2 regions of the Nitrosomonas limosa genome follow, and region 1 is predicted to be linked to the other one. Evidence: riboswitches for the same ligand, from Rfam matches in the RefSeq annotation. Region 1 holds a riboswitch; the other holds the start of a gene.
What was found. A riboswitch is a leader RNA that binds a small molecule or an ion and turns the genes downstream of it on or off. The one in region 1 is predicted to bind cyclic di-GMP.
Positions count from the first base shown of each region.

Region 2: it holds a riboswitch for cyclic di-GMP, as region 1 does, so the genes downstream of both, ACV7NC_RS05835 (hypothetical protein) here and ACV7NC_RS00870 (FxDxF family PEP-CTERM protein) in region 1, are expected to answer to the same signal.

Region 1 is NZ_CM135180.1:199,489-204,193, reverse strand. It holds gene ACV7NC_RS00880 (porin) at 1-537, opposite strand, end outside; gene ACV7NC_RS00875 (FxDxF family PEP-CTERM protein) at 1,040-1,834, opposite strand; cyclic di-GMP riboswitch class I at 2,155-2,234, shown strand; gene ACV7NC_RS00870 (FxDxF family PEP-CTERM protein) at 2,396-3,223, shown strand; gene ACV7NC_RS00865 (cytochrome-c peroxidase) at 3,408-4,705, shown strand, end outside.
Region 2 is NZ_CM135180.1:1,291,899-1,296,603, reverse strand. It holds partial or broken gene ACV7NC_RS05845 (transposase) at 1-304, opposite strand, end outside; gene ACV7NC_RS05840 (hypothetical protein) at 411-608, shown strand; gene ACV7NC_RS05835 (hypothetical protein) at 690-2,039, opposite strand; cyclic di-GMP riboswitch class I at 2,164-2,250, opposite strand; partial or broken gene ACV7NC_RS05830 (transposase) at 2,660-3,334, shown strand; gene ACV7NC_RS05825 (acyltransferase) at 3,637-4,647, shown strand.

The DNA of each region.
Region 1 (4,705 bases):
TGGCATTAACAATCCGGCAAAGCTGAAACCGTCGACTTTAGGTGAATCGTAGCGGATTGCGCTGTTCACAAAACCCATTGCACCAGCACCCAAGCCATTTGCGGAAGCGGTCATGGTGCCGCCGCTACCAGCCGCTTGCAAAGTCGTGTAAGCAAACGGATCGATGGTCATGCCGCCGGCAAAATCTTTGAACGGCGATTGCACGCGGCCAAATTTGACTTCACCCCACTGATCGCCGGCGAGCGCTACCCAGCGCTCACGCGCTCCGCCCAGATTACCCGCGCCGGTATTGAAACCATACTCGACACGCGCTTTGACTTTAAAACCGCTGCCCAGGTTTTCGGTCACATGCGCCCCCATTTTTGAGCGGCCGGTATCGTCACCGATCAGGGCTTGGCTACTCTGGCCATCACGATTAACGGTTGCATACTCGGCTTGCAAACTCCCAAACAGGGTTAAATTTGTTCCTTGCGCTAACGCAGCCGCCGGTATGGCAAATACACCGGTTATCGCTAACGCCATCAGTTTTTTCTTCATCCTGCAGTTCTCCAAAAATTCGATCGGACTCGGTTTCCGCCACGCGAGGCGGAACAGCTCAATAATAAAAAGACTGAAATGATGCGGCTCGGTCTCTGTTGATCCGCCCACACTTCAGAAAATGCAACGATAGGGTTGTATGATTTCCAGATCAGAAAATCCGGGCTGATTGTGCCTAAGCGCTTCAGCTTCTGCAAGGATTATTTAAAAAGTTGCTTTTGCTAAAAAATTCTTCTTTAAATTCAATGCAAAAAGCCTTGTATCGGGCCAAGGAGGTAATTTGGGCACGATACAAGGCTTACTTGCTCATACATGAAAATTGCTGCGGGAACACTGAAAGATTGTCACACTCATGCTGCATTGCATCTGTCAGTATGAAAAATACTACACCGCTACACCGGTCGCTAATAAATCATATTGCCAAAGCTCTCTCGAATACAGCTTGGAAGCTGAATTATTCAGGGTTTCCCGCGATTTCTTCCCAATTCACATGCATCCGCTCTTAAACCATCCGGCGGCGGCGGGCGCTAAAACCGAGCAGCCCTAAACCGGCCAGCAGCATCGCATAGGTTTCAGGTTCCGGAACAACTGCCACCATGCCTTCGATCCCTAACGCAGTGAACGGTGCTGAGGAATTAAAATAATCCGTGCCGCCGACAAAAATCGAATAATCACCCGCCGATAAATGGAAGACTTTCGATACCATGTGATCGGCCAAGCCATCGGCGCCGGGAATCACGCCAGTGCCATAGTCGATGCCAAGACCGTCATAGGCATGGCCTACGTAGGTAAAGGCGCTGGCCGGATCGTTGTTATTGTTGGTAATGCTCCAATCGGTCAACGCACGGAATGAGCCTTCGGTCAACCCAACGCCGCCGACCGCATCGCGAATGGCTATCGATCCAGGTGCTCCGTCATGATCGGCCGCAAACGGCGCTACGTGCGCCAGTCCTTTATAGAGGCTGAAGCCAGGCATAATGCCGGCGATCACGGAAGACCCTGTCGAGGTAACATAAGCTTGTTCCTTGAAAGAGATTTTGACATCGGCATCATTTTCCAATGTAAAGCGGTAAGCTCTCGTACGATGGGAATCGCCCCAATCCGCATCGGTGCCGTCTATCCAGCCGTGCCAGCCCGAAGCCGATTGATTGGAAATGGTATTGGATGCAGCAGCGGTACCCGTGAACGTCCCGAAATCACGTCCGCCGTAGCCAATGTGCGCCATCGCAGGCACTGAAGTCAGGCCGGCAACTAATAAGGCGTATTTCAATGTTTTGTTGATTAATTTATTTTTCATAACAGACCCTAAAAAACTAACTTGAATACTAAAAATGCGGGAAATTTTTCTTATTCCCGCAACCGAACGTTGGCCAACGCGCCCGCAGTATTGATCAAAGATTTTAGAGGGTCAATGCGGTAAATTGTCGCACCCTTGTGATGCCGATCCTACTGATTATCTCAATTCATATAAAAAAGAAATCCATCAAAACAACGCATTGATGAAAGAAACCCCACCTTAATTATCCAATAGGGTTTGTCACTCGAAGGGGTGCGGCAAATTGTCGCGCGACAATTTGTCGCATTGATTTTTTTCCAGCTTGTAAGAGAATTGGAACAGATAAGAATAGCCACCCTTGCCGCAAGGCAAGCCCGGAAAACCACAGGGTCTTTGCAACGAAGACAGCCTGGTTGCCTCCTCTGAATGACGGGGAGTTTCTGAAATTTGGCGTAGGAAATTATGCGCCCTATCCAGAACGTCGTTCAAAAAAGAGGCGCTGTCAATTGGCCGTTTCCCAAAGCAGCAAACAATTAACGGCGCCTTGAAATCAAACAAATGCATTTTTTTGGAGAATTAACTATGCAAAAAATTTATTATAACAAAACCAGTTCGCTGGTCTCGTTGGCGATCATCTCCGCTTTAGCAATGGCAGGCAGCAATGCCTATGCAGCCGCAGTAAGCCCCAAACCGTGGGTTAGCGGTGATAATGTCCTGGATTTAGGACTTAATTCCATTACTGCCACTGAAAGCGCAACCAAAAGCGCCTATTCCGACAATCCGAACTTGAATTATTCCGCATGGGCGCATGTCGGTGATTGGTTCGTTTTTCAAAACACCGGCCTGCAGGATGTCACTGTAACGGTTAACGGCAGTTCAGGATTCGTACCGGGCGTCACGGTTTGGGCAACCGGTGCGAACGTGTTTGACGGCGGCACCGAAGGTTTCGGTTCGGAAATCAGCGATGCAGGTTTCGGCACGCCGCACTCATTCAACGCAACCGGCAAAATGGGTGATGCCGGCACACTGTGGATGGCCAACGGACAAGGCGGCAATGTCCTTGAAACCTTGGGCTACGCAGTTGCAGGCCCTTCACACACGGTTGGCACCGGTTGGGGCGAAACCATACTGAACGGCGCCAATGACGTCAGTCTGACCAACACCTTTGAAAACGGTGTCGGCGGCAGCGTGGGTGCAAATACCGCAACGCTGACGTTCAACGACCTGGCTCCGGGCTGGTATACGGTCTATGTTGGCGGCACCGATCATGCGTCCTCTGGCGGCGCTTATGAGCTGGCCGTCAGCGCGGTACCGGAAGCCGAAACCTGGGCCATGATGTTGGCCGGTTTGGGTCTGGTCGGATGGCGTATGCGTAAGCAACACCAAGCTTCGATTCAGGCTGCAGCTTAATCAGCGGAACATTTAGCCACGGGAGAAACGGGGGTAGCCGCATCGCCCCCGTTTTTACCTAACAAAGCACACTCGGCTCTGTTTCAGCAAGAATTCAAATCGTTTGTTTGATCAATTGCAGCAAGCGATTTCAACTTTAGAGCAGCAGGAATGCCAGGGTGTTGAACTGCGAGGAACTCAAATCATGCTAAGAACTATTAGAAAATATGGCATTCAGTTATTCATGGCAAGCTGTGTGATGGTTGTGACTTGCTCAACTCTGCACGCCGACTTCGGACCGATGCCCATGTCCTTAAAAGGCGCACCGGTTCCTGAAGTACCCGGCTTATTAGACGGTAACAATCCGATTATCATCGATAAAGCAAGCGCCATTGCACTGGGTAAGGCTCTATTCTGGGATATCAATGTAGGAAGCGACGGCATTGCTTGCGCCAGTTGCCACTACCATGCCGGCGCCGATCGCCGCACCAGGAATGTTATTTCGCCCACTGGCAGAAACAGCAGCCTGCCTAAAGAATTCTCACAGGCCCGGGATGGAAGTCAGTTGGGCCCTCATTCCGAACTGAAGAAAGGTGATTTTCCTTTTTTTCAAACCGATGACCCCATGAACCCACTGGGCGCTCCGGTTTACATCAACAATGACGTGGTTTCGTCGTCAGGTACTTTTGGCGGTACTTACCGCGATGCCGAGGCATTTCTGGAAAGAAACGATGAATGTGATCGCGATGTTGATCCGGTTTTTCATATCGGCTCTGTCGGCGCTCGCAAAGTTGAACCACGCAACACCCCCACGGTCATCAATGCCGTTTTCAATTTCCGTAATTTCTGGGATGGCCGCGCCAATAACATTTTCAATGGCAGCAGCCCATGGGGGGACCGCGATCCGAATGCCGGCGTCTGGATAAAACTCCCCGATGGCAGCTTTACTAAAAAGCGGCTACGCTTGCTCAACTCATCGCTTGCATCCGTATCGGTGGCTCCGCCGCTTGATGATTTTGAAATGAGCTGTCACGGACGAACCTTCCCTGAACTTGGCCGCAAGCTGTTTTACCGCAATCCGTTGGAACACCAGCAAGTTCACTGGAATGACAGCGTGTTGGGCAGTTTGGCTAACAGCGCGCCGAACAGATTGCGAAGGGGCCTGAAAACCCGGTATTACCAAATGATCAAAAAAGCCTTTCATCCGAAATACTGGAACGATACGCCGGATGAACGATTCGGTTTCCCGCCCGCATCGTCAGCCAGTCATTCGACTCCCTATAGCCAAACCGAAGCGAATTTTGCGATGTTCTTTGGATTATCGCTGCAGATGTATATGGCTACGTTGATTTCCGATGATTCCCCGTTCGATCGCAGTGAAGTCGACGAGCATGGCGAACCGATCGGTTTGAGTGAATCGGCGCAACGCGGCATGGATTTCTTTCGCGATGCGCATTGCGCGCTTTGCCACATCGGACCCAACTTCACGGCTTCCGCCGTCAT
Region 2 (4,705 bases), 1.1 Mb from region 1:
AGCGAATCACCAGTTCTTCATCACTCAGATTGAATGCGTGCTTCAGATACAGCAAGGAAGCCATCAACCGGATGGGCAAACGAGGCCGGCCCGCAGCACTCACTCCTGTGCCCGCAGTCGCTAACGTTGTACCGAAAATATCGCTGAACTCTACCATGTGGCCTTGACGATTCTTGCGCTCGAAAGCTGGTGCAAGGGCTGCTTCAATAGCAGGCCACGGTAGTCGACTTGCCAATACCGCCGAGGGATGGTGCAGATCGATCATCTGGTCGAGACGGGCACGGAAAAAATCATCAGTCGGCATTTAAATTTCCCCTAATTTCCTCAGGTTTTGATGCCTATATTATAATTTCCGAGGGATCTCAGCGTTTACTAATTCGCATGAATTCCAATATTTATAGGGTCTCCAAGTGTTTTGCAGGACTGACCAATTAGCATCCCGGCATGGAATCCATCCGACGCAGATCAATAGCTGGAAGCGGCATTTGGTTGAGCAAGCTTCGGAGTTATTTGCCCGTAGTGATGGCGCTGGCAAAGACAAGAGCAGCGTCGATGATTTGCATCGGGTGATCGGGAGCTATAGTCAAATCTGGTGTATGGAGAATTAAGCGGCTTGCTGGAGGCTGCAGATTACCAAATCACCCCCTAGCTTTGCCGGGAGTGATTTGACTGTGAGGATACTAATTATATTAGTGAGTTACGGCAACCGCTGAACTAGAGTTAGAAAAGTTTTCAGCAGCATCGAAAGCCTTTACAGTGTAACTATAGAGTGTACCTTTAGCGCTGCCGGATATCGTATCTGTATAACTAGTTGTAGTGCTTACTCCAATTTTTACCCCATTTCTATAAATCGCGTACCCTGCAACACCGACTGCATCGGTTGAAGCAGCCCAAGATAACGCGACTGAAGCAAATGTAGAGTATTTTCTATATGTGCTTTTTGGAGAGGCTGGAATTGTTGGTGCAATCGTATCAAAGTTATAGCATGAAACACCGCCACCACATGGAAAGTCATCCCATATTTCGAATCCGGTAATATGAGATTCGACGGGGCCATAACCACCGCTGTATGTGTTATGCGGCATAATCCGGGTGATTGGTAGATTGTAATCTCCCATGTTCGAGCCATAGTGGTCGACAATTTCTTGGCCATTCACTGCAGCCCAGAAACGTCCATCGCTACCGCTCGAACGATTCCAGTAAACTTCGAATTTAAACCATTCACCAACTGGGATTGGTACGGCGCGGTTTACTTCAACCCAGTAGGTGGTTTTCGGATCGGGGCCGTTGGCATTATTGTCTCCAACTGTTAGCCAATACAATTTGCCATCGGCACCTTTCATTATGTTTGTGATGATTCGATAATCGCCAGAACCGTCATTGCCGCCATAACCTCCCGTTTTAAATTCAAATTGAACGCGCCAATTTGCAGAGGAGATTGTTGCATCCAATTTATCCGCCAGGTCAGCCGGATATTTAATCCAGTATGTCATATACAAATTCTTGACATCGCCAGCCGTATAGGGCCTTACAAATAAAAATGGTGACTGAGAACCAGCTTGACCTGGATTGCCAATAATTTTTACATTCTGAAAGATTTCATTAACAGTCTTTCCTTTGGGTCCGCTGACAGATCGAATTTGATTAGTAACATAATCATTGATTGTTGTAGAAGTAACGGGATCGATTGTAATGAGCTGAATGCCCGAGAATCTCGAGCCAAGCACATTAAGAGGCCAGCTATAGCCAGTTTCTTTATCTATTCCAGTGAATTGTTGCCACGCTCCTTTACCGTTGGTATAAAAAGCATAAGGTGCGCTAAGAGTTACGCCAGAGCCAAAATTCGACCTGAAAAGCATTTTGGCTGCGTGTGTATGGGAAGAAACCATGGCGATGATGAGCATCATCGCGACGAGTTTTCCTATTCGGAACAACGTAGAAGTGTTGTTACTCTTAACAGCGGTTGTTTTTGGTTGAAGTGCTCTATCAACCATTAATGGTGATTTTGTTACAGTTACTACACGATGATCGATGTTCATTTTCGATTCCTCCTCAAAGTTTCAAGGACGGAACTGCAGAGATACACTTCGAATTAGATTGCTTGAATTACTGCGTAACCATGGAATGGTTGCGTAGATGTTTACTAAAACGAACAGCGCTATCTGTGGCAGTCCTGCCATCTTGGGGTATTTGCCCTTTAGATCAGTGACTTTGCGTCCTCTGCTTTCGCAGAGTTTGCCCTTTTCGTACTACGATTATCTGAAAGCATTATTCGTGCCAACTATTCGTGTCAATTTTTTATTGAGACAATACACAGTGAAGTGGTACTACACGACTGAACAGGTTGCTAAGCTCTGCCAAACGAAAGTGTGCTCACAAATCGGATAATCGGATAAGTGTTAATCTTGCTTAATCTAGCTTCGTGAAGTTCACGGTAAAAAGTCAGTCCTGCAAAACGCTTGGAGACCCTATAAATATTGGAATTCATGCGAATTAGTAAACGCTGAGATCCCTGGGAAATTATAATATTGGCATCAAAACCTGAGGGAATTAGGGGAAATTTAAATGCCGACTGATGATTTTTTTCGTGCACGTCTCGACCAGATGATCGATCTGCACCATCCCTTGGCGGTATTGGCAAATCGACTACCGTGGCCCGCTATTGAAGCAGTCCTTGCACCAGCTTTCTATTGTGCTGCGAGAGATCAAGCGGAAACTGGCGACGGCAGAACTGGAGTGCTTCGCATCGTTCCAACATCTGAACACGCTGCTGGAGCGAGTACAGCGGATTTACCAGCAGCAACCGAAAGACAAAAACAAACTCTACGCACTGCATGCCCCGGAAGTCGAATGTATCGGCAAGGGCAAGGCGCGCAAGCCTTACGAGTTCGGCGTTAAAGCCAGCATTGCGATCACGCACAAGAACGGCCTGATGGTCGGTGCAAAAACCTCCCCCGGCAATCCCTACGATGGCCATATCCTTCATAAGCAACTCACACAGACACAGACGTTACTCGAAAACGCAGGATCAACGCCGAAGCAGGTCATTGCCGATCTCGGATTTCGAGGCGTGGATACCGACAACCCGGACGTGAACATCATCCATCGTGGCAAGTACAAGTCACTCACAATGCCGCAGCGGCGCTGGCTCAAACGTCGTCAGGCCGTGGAACCTGCGATTGGGCATTTAAAGTCGGATCACCGAATGGACCGCTGCTGGTTGCAGGGCAAGTTGGGAGATGCGCTCCATGCTGTGTTGTGTGCGGCGGGATACAACCTGCGCTGGCTGATGAGGGCAGTACTCCGCTTGGGGCTAAAAGGTATTTTGTTGCCCTTTGCCTTGCTGCAGTTGATCAACCGCTTCCGCGCAAAACAACCATATATGGGCGAAGCTTTCTTGTATACAAAGCTACCACCACGGTCATGTGAATTTTGCAGGGCCGACTGATTAAATCTCTGAGCACCATTTTGACAATAACTTTTAATTCAGGGGAGGATTACCGATTTCTTCATCATAGCGCACCTTTTGTTTAAGAAAAATCTACTTTAAGTTGGATCAAATTCCCGAGGAGACTACAATTAATCCCAGAAAAATGTACAAACCTCAAGTAGGATGGCAGGTTCAGGAAGAAAACTATGATTTGGTTGAATAATTCTAGAATAGTCGCAATGTTTGCAGTCGTATTCCTGCATTCTGCTGGACTTGTAGTCCTTTATAGTCCAATTGGAACAGAAAATTGGTGGTTAGGCAACATATACGACTCTCTTACTCGATGGTGTGTTCCTGTTTTTGTAATGATTAGCGGAGCATTGCTGCTTGATACAACTAAGATGGAAGACTTAAAGTCATTCTATATTAAGCGTCTTTCTAAAATCATGATCCCTATTATGTTTTGGACTGTTTTCTTTTTGTTATGGGTGGTTTTAAAAAAATCATTAAAAGGGGAAATTATTGAAGCGGGAGATTTAACAAATCGACTCTTGTCTGGTGCACCATACTTCCATTTATGGTTTTTATATATGATCTTTTTTCTCTACTTGTTTACACCTTTTTTTCAAAAAATTATTTCAAATTCATCGCGCTTTGAGATCTTAGTACTAATTCTGTTTTCATTCACTATTTCTGCGCTAAATGCTTTTGCAGCAAAGTTTGAATCATCTCAATCAAGTCTGTTTATTAATTGGTTTCTTACATACATCCCATATTTCTTTCTCGGAAATTTTATTAGAACGGGCCAGACTCATTTCAGCAAACCTATTTTGTGGATAGTATTCACCGTATCAGTTTTCTCAACAGCGATGGGATGTTACTTTGTCACAAAGAACCAGGGATTGGATGCTGGTCTATATTTTTACCACTATCTGAGTATCACTGTTATTCCTATGTCAATTGCTATATTCTGCCTACTGAAAAATTGGACAAAACCAATATATAATGTGCAATTAACCAATAAAATTTCTTCCCTAACATTAGGGATTTATCTAATACACCCAATTTTCCTTGAGATAATTCAATACACGGGGTATGGGCCTCTATCGTACAATTCAATGATATCAATCCCTATCGCTTCCGTTGTTGTTTTTTGTTTGTCTCTAGGCATGGTTTGGGTAATCAATGCAATTCCATACATGAGGAGGATTATATAAAAAACTCGGCCGTGTAGTCTCCCCGAATTTTCGACCCAATCAAAAGTAGGGGTTATTG